DNA from 4 places in the Aceticella sp. 75b-Ac genome. Region 2 is predicted to be linked to each of the others. Evidence: riboswitches for the same ligand, from Rfam matches in the RefSeq annotation. Region 2 holds a riboswitch; each other region holds the start of a gene.
The links. A riboswitch is a leader RNA that binds a small molecule or an ion and turns the genes downstream of it on or off. The one in region 2 is predicted to bind cobalamin.

Region 1 (3,171 bases), 540 kb from region 2:
TTTCCACCCCTCTTTTAAAATAAGCGGTATAGACAGATAAAAGATTACTATTAATAAAACAATCAGTGTTGTGCTGTTTTTAATAAGGTAATCTGCTTCAGGATAAAAGGTATACTGTCCATACCCATATTGAAATCCCCAAAGTGCAAAAAATAACCCCAAGAAACTGCCGATAATAATTATAATATCCCGGGGTCTTATTATGCTTCGTTTGTATACGGAACGTTTACCACTTCCATAAGCCCTTGCTTGCATAGATTCAGCAATCTCCATAGCACCATGCAGGGAGGATAAAAGCATAATATTATAGAGATAAGAATATTTTTTAGTTCTATTCCATAAACTTCCTTCATCAAAATCAACCCCACGTAATTCCTGTACCTCTTTAATTCTTTTCAAATCCCTGACCATCGTAGGAAACATTCTTGTTGATAGAGAAATCATTAAAATAGATTTTGCTGCAACGAAGGAAAAAAGATTTAAAACCTTGTCCGGATTTATCATCAGGTTATACAGACAAAATATGCTTATTACAACCAAAAGCCTTATGCTTGAAGCAACTCCAAAATACAAAGCCTCCATCGATATATCGAGTTTGCCAAGAAAGGGAAGGTTGGGACCATGCCAAATGATTGTATTGCCTGCTTTTATTACAATGGGGTTAATAATCATGATAATAAGCATTAAAAAAACACCGGCTTTTAAAAATCCCTTCCATGCCTCAAATCCATCCACATTGATAATTAATATGGCAAGTAAAATCAGCATTGATAACAGATAAAGGGGATTTTCATATATAAGGCTTAATATAAGAAGTACCGAAAGATATATTAAAACAGCAGCAGGATGAAAAGTTTGCAAAAAAAGTCCTTTTTCCTGATAAAATAACTTCTCAAACATTTTTGTATCCCCTTTACTATTTATGAAGCAGACTATCCCAGGAAGGAGGCGGCTGGTCCATACTTTTGCTGTACCACCATATAATTTTATCACCTGTTTTCACCGGATGTTTATCAGCCATATGATTTGGAACCTCACCATTTACTGAGTACATCCATCCACTCATACCGCTGTTGGCTTGACCTGCAATGGAATCAATGAAATCAGGCCATGTTGGCTTTCCGACATAAGGAAGACCTGTGGCATCAAGTGCACCAAGGGCAGTTGTACCCCATTTATTATTATCTTTTACAATAACCTGCTGTGGTTTAAAGAGAAACTCGCCATTTTTTCCGACAACAGCAATCCATACCCTGCAGCCATTTTCAGGGGTTACAGATGTTGCATTATTGCTGGAATTTGTACCATTGGTTGATGCATCAGCCTGTTGATTTGTGGTTGTGCCAGATTGATTTGCATTTGCAGCAGTCTGTGTTTTGTTATCGGCATTTGTTTCTGAAGGACTGGATGCAGGCTGAGAATTATTTTCTGAAGAAGACGCTTTCTGGTTATCATTCGTTTGATTTGCATTTGCTGAAGACTGACCCTGATTATTTTTAAGATTGTTATTTGTCTTGCTTTCTTCTGATTGCTTATATTGCTGTTGAGGATGAAAAACCTTGTTCATATAAAGTGCAGGTACAGCAACCGTTGCAATGATAATCAAAAATATTGCAAGATAAGTAAGTTTTTGTTTCATCAAATCACCCCAAGTTAAAATATTAATAAAGGCTTTATTCAAGCTCCTTCCCATGTTATTTTACAGGATGGATTTGAATAAAGCCGGCTATTGGTGGTAGTTAAAAACTTCCATACCACAAACAAAGACAATTTCCCCATCCTGCGTAAGGAACATTGTGATATCACAGGTTTCAGGTTTCCTGACTAAGGTTCATTGTTTCTCCACGCCTTCCCGGGTTTTACCAGTGGCATTATGTGGAGTCACTCCCCTTCACAGTGGCGCGACCGTGCCGGATTTACACCGGCTTCCCTTTTGCCTGCTGTAGTATTTACTTTAGTGATATATAAACATGTGCTTTGAATAGATTATATATAAAATTTCAGGGCATGTCAAGAATCTGTCACAGGAAAGATATTATCTTTAAATATACTAATGTTTTTCATGATTTCATTGACATAACATAATCATATATTATATAATAATAAAAATAGATAAAAGCAGCACAGTTCTTAGTTATCGAATATACAAAGTAAAGTTCACTAAATTACGTTATAAAAAATAAAGTATAAGCTATAACAAATATGCAAAAAATGTATGTAAAATTTAAGTAAACCTTTAATTAATTAAAAATTCCTTTATATCAAGAAAAGAAATGGCAGTTTTGTTTCTGTTGTAAACAGTCAAATTTAAAGAAGGAGGGTTTATTATGCAGCAGAAGGAAACAAATAAAGTGCTTACTGTATGTCCTTATTGTGGTTGTAGGTTTTATATTTTAACATTAATGTAAAAAGTTGAAATAGAAGAATTATATATACATTGTAAATAAAGAAGGGAAGATGATAAAATGGCTAACCGTTTTGTAATTGCTAATCCAAACTATTGTCTGGGTTGTTATACATGTATGGTTGCATGTGCTTTTGTGCATAAAGAAAATGGGTTGCAACCTTACCCGCGTCTTTACATTACGTATACGAGTGAAGGTACAATGCCTATACAGTGCCGTCACTGTGAAGATGCTCCATGTGCCAATGTATGTCCTGTAGGAGCGATTAAAAAGGAGGGGGATGCTATAATAATAGATGAGAAAGCCTGTATAGGATGTAAGACTTGCTTATTAGCCTGTCCATTTGGAGCTATTGACTTTTTACCTCAATATGACTCTGAACAGGAAACATTTCAGTGTGTAAAAGAAGGGAATAATAAAGAGGTAGAAACTATGGAACAGAAAATTGTTGCTGTAAAATGTGACCTGTGTTATTTCAGGGAAGAAGGTCCGGCTTGCGTACAGTTTTGTCCGACTAAGGCTTTGAAATTAGTTAAAGAAGAAGAAACAAGGAATGTAATTAAAAATAAAAGGGTTACTAATGTTGAAAGATTAGTTTCTGTTTATGAAGGAAAAGAATAGAAGCCTTTTTTCCATAGTAAGTATAATTTAAAGAAGGAGGGTTTATTATGCAGCAGAAGGAAACAAATAAAGTGCTTACTGTATGTCCTTATTGTGGCACCGGCTGTGGACTTTATATTAATGTAGAAAATGGAAGGATAGCAGG
Region 2 (3,171 bases):
CGGTTAAAAATAAGCCTATCAAAAATGTAAACAACATGATAATTGAAATAGTTTTTTTCATTATAACATTTAACTCCTCTCTTCATAAATTAAATTTTAAGTTTTTGATTAAATATCTTTATCTTCTGTTGATATGCTTTTATGGTTCCGGATAAGCCCATATGCCTTTCATGGGTATACCAAGCCATTTTTCAAAATACTCCTTTAAAACCTGATCGGGATTGACATCCTTAAAGCGGTCAGGATAAAACCATTTAGCAAGATAAACTGATTCAATAAAATTACCTAAATTTGAGATATTTATAAAGTACATATGATTATTCTTAACTGCATCTGTTTTATTCAAAACAGGATCTTTTTTAATATCATTTGCTAATTTCATAACAGCAGAATTATCATTTGTTGTATAACCTAATTTATCACAATACACAAATAAAATATGTTCCGGATTTTTTGCTATTAACCATTCTCCACTTACATTCAGCATACTTGAAGAAGATTTCAAATCGGCTGCTATGTTATTTACGCCTACAAATTTTAATACCTGAGCATAAGAAGAACCTGGCGGAAAGGTTGAATATTTTCCTTCTTTAAAACCACCCATTAAACTCAAACATGCTATTTTAGGTTTTTCTTTTTCATCTATATTTTTTAAACCATTTTCTATATTCGACAAAATTTCATTTCTCCAATTCAAAAATTCAATAGCTTTTCCTCCACGATTAAAAAGTAAAGCAGTTCTTTTTAAATCTTGCTCATATGTTTCTAAATAATAAAAGTCAATACCAATAACCTTTATTCCTAATGCTTCAATCTTTTTCCTTATATCTTCTGAAGGATATTTACCATATGTTAGAACTGCCTGAGGCTTAAGCTCTGCTATTTTTTCCAGATCAGGACTTATCCAAGAACCAACAGATACTTTATTATTAAGACCTAAATAAGGCTTCTTTTGAATCGTATCACTTACACCTACTATAAAATCGTCAGGTACCTGCAATATCCTCATTGCTTCAGCTATATTGGTATTTAATACAACTACTTTATTCAAACCGGATGCAGGTACTGTTACATCATTCCCCGTTGAATCTTTTATCTTAACATTCCAAGTCACTACTGCCTTAAATGCTGTATCATCCCACTTCACGTCTGCACCGAAGGCTTCTACAATAAATCTCAATGGAACGATTGTCCTGCCCGATAAAACGACAGGTGCAACATCAAGGGTTTTATTTTTGCCATTTACAACAGCTTCATTTTTGCCAATGGTTAATTTTATACTGACATCTTGACCTTGTATTGTAACAGTTTGTGCAGCATCATCCCAATTTACAACTGCACCGAGATTCTCAGAAAAGAGTCTTGCTGGCACCATTGTCCTGCCATTTTCTATAAATGGCGAAACATCCCCTGTATTTATCTTTATACCGTTTAGATAAACCTGTGTCTCCTGTGACTTGGCTGTATCTGCAAGTCCAAAAGCAGGAAACAATGACATTAACAAAACAAAAATCATTAGAAAGCAAATCTTCTTTTTCACTATTAACTCCTCCATAAATTTCATAATACGTTAACAAACTCCGGTTACAGCCTTTTACAGTCATAACCGGAGTTTTAAAACATAAATCTCCCTCATATACCGTTCCCTCCCCTCCGAAGGCCAGTTTAGCATTCAGGCAGGTCTCCTGGCTCTGATATCATCCTACTCCCATTCCTTCCCGGTTTCCCAGTGGAATTAATACGGTTTCGTCCTTCATTACAGTAGCAGGGGCTGCAGCGGATTTTCACCGCTTTCCCTATCAAGCTTTAAAAGCACCTGAAGCTCTTGTTATTTAATTTTGCCTTTAATTAATTTTAAACTATAAATTACAGTGTTGTCAAGTAGTTATCAATTTTGTACCATTAAATTTTTATTTTTAATACAGTATCCTTATATCACCAACTTTCTTTGTAAGTTTTATAGAATCAAAGTATTCAAGAATACCTACTGCATATTTCCGGCTTGTTTTTAATAAGTCTCTATATATTGCAAGCGTTATCTCTTTATTTTCTTTAAGATAATTTGTCAAAATATCTTTTGCCTTCAAGAAATTATTTTCAGTTAAAAATATTTCTTCATTTATTTTAATAAGTCTACCTTCATTTGTCAAATACTCAAATACAGCAGCAACCTTTTTATAATCCGGAAATTCTGTTGGTTTTGGCACATTATATCCTGCATTTTCATATACCTTCATAATTTCATTTTTAATGGTTTCTTGTTCAGGTGTTAGAACTATATTATAACCCCATAAGGAAACAAATTGTCCTTTGATTTTTATAATTTTTTCTTCTACCATTAATTCTACAATAAATTCGTTTAAATTACTTTTAAAATCTTTAAAAATCTTTGATTTAAATTCCTCTTTTGGCATGCCTTCTCTTAGAGGATTATTTTTATGGTACTGTGCTAAAATATTTTTTGCATTTTCACATACCTTATTAAAGGTTTCCTTATGATATAAATATATAATGCCGTTTTTATTAAGTTTGATAATTGATGGGTTACTATTTATAATTTTTTCAAGATTTGAAATCCCGGCTATTCTTTCAATTTCACTGAAAGCCACAGGTAAAATAGAATTTGAAATTTTCTTTTCTATTAAAAAATCCATACCAAATTTTTCAATTTTTTTCAATTCCTCTATAACATCATTTTTAAATCTTTTGTGTTTTAACGGGTTTGAAACAAGGATTATTCCACCACCTATTGTTATCATTGGTGAATATGTTCTTATTACAAAATAATCTCCATTTAAAACTGAAACATAATTTTCAAGCAAAATCTGCGCATACGCATTTTCTCCGGCTTTTAATTCACTTTTATCAAGAAGAATAATCCTTCCAATTGTTTCGGAAGCACCTGTATAAAACCTTATTCTGTCCCGATTTTCTATTATTTTAGAAGATTTTAATAGTGATAACCTAACATCGATTATATTTGATGGTTCAATTGCGCCGGGCGGTGCAATAACATCGCCTCGTTTTAATTTATCGGTATTAATATTTGCGAGATTTATAGCAGTTCTTTGCCCTGCATAGGCCTCCTTAACATCCTTATCATGTACCTGTAAATTTCTAACCCTGCTTTCAAGCATATCAGGATAAATCATAACCTTATCGCCGATTTTA
Region 3 (3,171 bases), 560 kb from region 2:
ATTGACATAAGCGGACCTTGTGCGCAGAATCCTTGACATCCAGTCATTTTAATATCTACTTTGTTTGTACTTTCAAGGCATTCATGGGAAAGGCTTACATCAACATCCATAAGACCTTCTCTTTTTAGTATCTTTACAAGTTCATCATGGACATCTGGAGAGCCTGATGCCCTACAACCTGTTCCACCACATAAACGAACTGTTATTTTTTCTTTGCTTGATACTAAAGCATCTTTTAATTTTTTTCTCAGGTTTTCCAGATCCTGTACAGATTTGAACTTTTCCATAAACTACACCTCCAATAATTATTTAATTTTTTACTGTGCAGCAGCAACTGTTTCCATTTCGTTATATTTTTGTAATACTTCATTTACTTTTTCAGGGGTCATTTTACCATAGGTTTTTTCATTTACCATTATAGTTGGTGCTAAACCGCATGCACCGAGGCATCCAACGGTTTCTAAGGTGAATTTCAAATCCTCTGTTGTTTCACCAGGTTTTATTCCAAGTTGTTTTTCAAACTCGGCTAAAATCTTATTTGCTCCACTAACATGGCAGGCAGTTCCAAGACAAACCCTGATAACATATTTTCCTCTCGGTTTTAAATGGAACTGTGCATAAAAAGTTGCAACACCATAAATGGTACTAGCTGGAATTTGTATTTTTCTTGCAATGTAATAGATTACGTCTTCTGGTAGATAACCAAATTCTTTTTGAGTTTGCTGAAGAATCGAAATGAGGGAACCTTTTTCTCCTTCAAACTGCGATAAAAATTTGTCAACCTTTACAAACTTGGGGTCTTTACTTCCTTTGCAGCATTCACACATGAATTTTAAACCTCCTTCAAAGATTTTTTAAATTTTATAATTTGATGATGAAAATAAAGTAAATTAAAAAGTATAAAGAAACTATCGCTTTCCTGTATTTTAGTATGTTTTTTAAGTAATAAAAGGGATAAAAATTTTCTCCTTTTTATTAAGCCTGAAATTATATTTTTCTAATACAGATAAAAGCGAAATTCTTGTATATTTAAATTATACACAAATTAAAATTATAATGTCAAGCTATTACAAGGAAGAGATTAAAAGAAATATTACAAAAAATTTTTTAAATATTTTTGTTGACATAAAGAAAAAATGTGATAAAATAAAATCAAGAAATTAAATATGGAATTTAAATAAACTTAGGTAACAGGTGTTTAATTCATCAATTAAACTTAATAGAGAAGTCGGGTGAGATTCCCGCGCGGTCCCGCCGTTGTAATGAGGAGCTGCCTTATATTATGTCACTGGCGAAAGCTGGGAAGGCGTAAGGTGGCGATGAGTCTAAGCCAAAAGAACTGCCTGTTATTTATGTCTACAGTTGCTCTACGATGGATAGAGGCTGTTGCAGTTTCAAGCATATATTTATGTTAAATTATCATATTTTCACATAATATATACATAACTTGTCCCTGTAAAGCCTCTTAACAAAAGTTAAGGGGCTTTAAATATTATAAAAAAGGAGTGTTTAGCTTTGTTTAAAAAACAAAAAGTAGTATCAATTTTACCATTTTTATTAATACTTACACCATCAGTGGTTTATGCCATGCATATTATGGAAGGGTTTTTGCCGCTTAAATGGTGCATATTTTGGGATGTTTTGTCACTGCCTTTTGTCTTGTATGGATTGTTTTCTATTAATAAGCTTGTTAAGGCAAATCCAAAGATGAAGATGCTTTTAGCTTTTGCCGGTGCTTTTATCTTCGTTGTATCCGCACTAAAGATTCCTTCTGTAACAGGCAGCTGTTCTCATCCAACAGGGTGTGGTCTTGGAGCAATTTTATTCGGACCTACGGCTGTTGCTGTATTAGGATTGATTTGCCTTATTTTTCAGGCGCTTTTGCTTGCGCACGGGGGAATAACAACACTTGGTGCAAATACGTTTTCGATGGCAATTGTAGGACCATTCGTTTCATATTTAATATACAAGGGAACAAGAAAGGCAGGAGGGCCTCAGTGGTTGGCAGTTTTTTTGGCAGCTACCTTAGGAGATTTGATGACATATGTTACAACAGCTTTTCAGTTATCTTTTGCTTTCCCATCGCCAACAGGAGGATTTATGGCATCCTGGGCTAAATTCATGAGTATATATGCAGTTACACAGATACCTTTAGCTATAAGTGAAGGTATATTAACCGTCATAATTATAAATATGCTGACAGCTTACAACAGAGATGAACTTAAAGAACTATCCGTCATTTCAAAGGAGGATTAACATGGAAAACAAAAAGAAATTTTTCACAACAAATATTGCACTTGTTTTATTGGTGATATTTATTGCCGCTGTTCCTCTTTTTTTAGTTCAAAAGGGTGAATTTGCAGGTTCAGATGATAAAGGTACAGAGGAAATCCAAAAGATTGATAAAAATTATAAGCCTTGGTTTAAGCCTATATGGGAACCGCCGAGCGGAGAAGTTGAAAGTCTTCTTTTTGCAGTACAAGCGGGGATGGGAGCTGGATTTTTAGGGTATTTTCTTGGTCTTGCAAAAGGCAAGAAAAGTGTGAATGAAAAGGAAAAAGGGAAATGTTAATTGATAGTTTCGCTTATAAGAATAACTTAATAAATGTTCATCCAGGTGAAAAAATGGCTTTTGCCATTGCAACAATGATTTTGTGTTTCAAAGCCAATATTTATATAGATTTATTAATTATATTTTTAATGGCTTTTTTGGTAATAGCAGTAGCGGGGATACCAGCTAAGGTTTATCTAAAATTAATGTCTATCCCCCTTTCTTTTCTTTTTATAGCAATATTTACTATAATTATTAATATTGTTCAAAAAGGGACTCCTTGTGTAATGTGTATTAATATTTTTAATGTAAATCTTGGGATAACAGTGGAGGGCATAAAACTTGCATCAGTCCTGTTTTTCAGGTCTCTTTCAATAGTTTCCTGCCTTTATTTTATGTCATTAACGACTCCGATGATTGAAGTTATCTCAGTCTTAAAGAAGATAAAGGTACCAGCTCTTTTTATAGAGTTTATGTATCTTATTTATAGAATAATTTTTATTCTCATGGAAACAGCTGATGAAATATATACTTCACAAAATTCCAGAATGGGTTATTCTTCAGTTAAGACAGGCTATAAATCACTTGGAGCATTAATTACCTCCCTGTTTATAAAGTCT
Region 4 (3,171 bases), 610 kb from region 2:
TTGAAATTCTGATATTCCTGTGCCGACATATTACTGTGAACCTTACCTCTTAATATTACCTGACAATTTTTATCTGAACTCGGTTTGAGTAATACAGGGTTCATAAGAACCATCGGTTTTAATCCTGCTGCCTCCGCCTGTGCCACCTGAGCTCTTCCCATCTCTAAACCTTCTTCTGTAATGAAGGAATTTAAAGCCATATTTTGAGATTTAAATGGTGCAACTGAATATCCGTCCTGTTTAAATATGCGGCATAGTGCTGTAACCAATAGACTTTTCCCAACAGATGATGCAGTACCCTGTACCATAATCTTTAGCGTCATTTTAACTTCCCCCTTGCTTCAAACTCAAAGCATTTATTAACAAATCTTTTTACGGCATCCGGATATGCATATAGATTTATATGGACATATGTCGCAAGACAATTTTTATAAACATATCCACAACTCCATTTGTCATTTTTATCAGGTTTATGAACTACATATGAAACATTCTGCAATTTTCCTTTTAATTCCGAATGATGAAATTCATGTCCTCTAACAATACTGCCTTTGTTAAACAATACATTATCCATTATAACCTCAGCTTCTACATATCCAAAATGCTTAAGTCCTTTTGTCATCATTATATCTGCATCATATATTCCCACCATTGGAAATACATTACCATCAAGGTCTTTTATACTGTTTGTAAGATACATTAAGCCTCCGCATTCAGCATATACCGGCATACCATCATCAATGGCATTTTTAATTGAATCCATCATATGAATATTTTGGCTTAACTCCTCTGCAAACATTTCTGGAAATCCTCCGCCAATATATATACCTGAAATCCCCTCCGGAAGATTTTTATCATGTATCGGACTAAATGGAATAAGCTTAGCACCATATTCTTCAAAAAGCTTAAGCCCGTCCATATAGTAAAAATTGAATGCTTCATCACATGCATACGCAATTTTTGTCGGACAGGGGGACAGGGACCTTGTCCTGTCGGACAAGACCCTGTCCCCCTGTCCGACCTCCTTAAGTATCATATCAATATCAATATATTCCTCTATATATTGATACAATCTTTCAAATTTCTCTTGGAGCCCTGTCATCTCATATGTAGGAACAAGCCCAAGATGTCTTGAAGGCAAATCAAGTACAACATCCCTTGGCAGATATCCAAACACTTTAATTCCAAGGTCACGTTCAATACATTCCCTTAAAAGTTCAAAATGCCTTTGTGCCCTGATTTTATTTATAATAACACCAATGATATTCACATCTCTATCATATTTCATATATCCAAGCACTATTGCTGATATGCTTGCAGCCATAGACGAACCATCAACTACAAGTATTACCGGTATTTTCAGGATTTTTGCAACATCTGCACTGCTTCCCTTCGATGTTGTACCCATTCCATCATACAAGCCCATTACTCCCTCAATAATAGAAATATCTGCTTCCTTGGAATCATGAGCAAAAAGAGATTTTAAATTTTTTTCACCAAGCATATACAAATCAAGGTTGCCGGAATAATTCCCAGTAACATATCTGTGATACGTGCTGTCTATATAATCCGGTCCTATCTTAAAAGGAGCTACCTTATATTTTTTTGAAAGATATCCCATAAGCCCAAGGCTTATTGTGGTTTTACCTGCTCCCGAATGTGTACCTGCAATCATAAAAGCTCTAAACAATCCCTTACTTGCTCCTTCCCTGTTAAAAAATTTTATCATTTTAAATTTGCAAAAATTAAGACCTACCTTCGGGGTAAGCCAATAGATATAACACATATCAATCCTTCCCTCCGAAGGTGAACTACAAACTTTAAGGCAGGTCTCCTGGCTTGCAAATCATCTTAAGCTCTACCTTCCCGGTTTCCCAGTGGTTATTTGAGCGTCATCATTGCTTACAGTAGCGGGGGCTGCGGCGGACTTTCACCGCCTTCCCTATTACCCTTTCGGACCTTAAAAGCTGCTTATAATAGATTACTTATATTGTACAACGATTTCCTACATGAGTCAATAATTAATTATTTAACATATATTTTTTATTAATAGCATGAATTAAGTTATCCTCAAAAATTATTATTTTAATATATACTCTAACTAATTGAAATAAATTGTTATTTATATTATAATGTGCATAAAATATATGTTTAGGAGGTGGTTTTTTTGGCAAATGAAATGGATATTCTTGAACTTCTATGCCAGAACAGCAGGTTGACTGATGAGCAAATAGCTACAATGACAGGTCTTGATGAAGAAACTGTAAAAAATACAATAAAAAATTTAGAAGAAGAAAATATTATTTTAAAATATTCCGCCATAATCAATTGGGAAAAAACAGATAAGGAAATTGTTCATGCCCTGATCGATGTCAGAATAACTCCACAGCAGGGGCATGGATTTAATGCAATAGCCGAAAGAATATGTCAGTACGATGAAGTCAAATCTGTCTCCTTGATATCCGGAGGTTATGACCTTTCTGTAGAAGTGGAAGGAAAAACAATGAAAGAGATTGCGCTTTTTGTTGCAGAAAGGCTTGCGCCAATTGATGGTGTCTTAAGCACAACAACTCATTTCATCTTAAAAAGATATAAACAAAACGGCGTATTCTTTACAGATGGACCTAAAGACAAAAGATTGGTGGTAACACCATGAATTCAGAAAAATATATCTCTGACATCATAAAAAAAATACCATCTTCCGGAATAAGAAGGTTCTTTGACCTTGTGACAAATTCAAAGGATATCATATCGCTTGGTGTAGGCGAACCTGATTTCACAACACCCTGGCTGATACGAAAAGAAGGTATAGATGCACTTGATAGAGGCAGTACCACATATACATCAAACCTTGGTTTGCCAGAATTGAGAATTGCTATTTCAACTTTTCTTAAAAGCCATTATAACTTGGATTATAACCCTGAAAAAGAAATAATGGTTACCGTAGGTGCCAGTGAAGCAATTGACCTTGCTGTAAGGTGTCTTTTAAATAATGATGATGAGGTTCTGATTCCAGAGCCAAGCTATGTTTCATATGCACCATGTGTAGCTTTAACAAGGGGAATACCTGTATTTGTTCCGACAGATGCCCGTAATAATTTTAAGCTTACTCCGGATGATTTGAAATCAAAAATTACAAAAAAAACAAAAGCATTAATACTTTCATATCCA

Region 1: it holds a riboswitch for cobalamin, as region 2 does, so the genes downstream of both, AC0LWJ_RS09165 (DUF4430 domain-containing protein) here and AC0LWJ_RS01100 (stalk domain-containing protein) in region 2, are expected to answer to the same signal.
Region 3: it holds a riboswitch for cobalamin, as region 2 does, so the genes downstream of both, AC0LWJ_RS09010 (energy-coupling factor ABC transporter permease) here and AC0LWJ_RS01100 (stalk domain-containing protein) in region 2, are expected to answer to the same signal.
Region 4: it holds a riboswitch for cobalamin, as region 2 does, so the genes downstream of both, AC0LWJ_RS04395 (cobyrinic acid a,c-diamide synthase CobB) here and AC0LWJ_RS01100 (stalk domain-containing protein) in region 2, are expected to answer to the same signal.

What each region holds. Positions count from the first base shown of each region.
Region 1 is NZ_CM190971.1:1,780,855-1,784,025, forward strand. Features, by position in the region: gene AC0LWJ_RS09160 (energy-coupling factor transporter transmembrane component T) at 1-900, opposite strand, end outside; gene AC0LWJ_RS09165 (DUF4430 domain-containing protein) at 917-1,693, opposite strand; cobalamin riboswitch at 1,797-1,983, opposite strand; gene AC0LWJ_RS09170 (4Fe-4S dicluster domain-containing protein) at 2,466-3,026, shown strand; partial or broken gene AC0LWJ_RS09175 (hypothetical protein) at 3,074-3,171, shown strand, end outside.
Region 2 is NZ_CM190971.1:212,758-215,928, reverse strand. Features, by position in the region: gene AC0LWJ_RS01105 (ABC transporter substrate-binding protein) at 1-61, opposite strand, end outside; gene AC0LWJ_RS01100 (stalk domain-containing protein) at 140-1,540, opposite strand; cobalamin riboswitch at 1,659-1,835, opposite strand; gene selB (selenocysteine-specific translation elongation factor) at 1,917-3,171, opposite strand, start outside.
Region 3 is NZ_CM190971.1:1,757,335-1,760,505, forward strand. Features, by position in the region: gene AC0LWJ_RS09000 (NADH-ubiquinone oxidoreductase-F iron-sulfur binding region domain-containing protein) at 1-287, opposite strand, end outside; gene nuoE (NADH-quinone oxidoreductase subunit NuoE) at 318-827, opposite strand; cobalamin riboswitch at 1,176-1,361, shown strand; gene AC0LWJ_RS09010 (energy-coupling factor ABC transporter permease) at 1,588-2,256, shown strand; gene AC0LWJ_RS09015 (energy-coupling factor ABC transporter substrate-binding protein) at 2,258-2,572, shown strand; gene cbiQ (cobalt ECF transporter T component CbiQ) at 2,566-3,171, shown strand, end outside.
Region 4 is NZ_CM190971.1:821,134-824,304, forward strand. Features, by position in the region: gene AC0LWJ_RS04390 (cobyric acid synthase) at 1-323, opposite strand, end outside; gene AC0LWJ_RS04395 (cobyrinic acid a,c-diamide synthase CobB) at 320-1,690, opposite strand; cobalamin riboswitch at 1,808-1,978, opposite strand; gene AC0LWJ_RS04400 (Lrp/AsnC family transcriptional regulator) at 2,180-2,656, shown strand; gene AC0LWJ_RS04405 (pyridoxal phosphate-dependent aminotransferase) at 2,653-3,171, shown strand, end outside.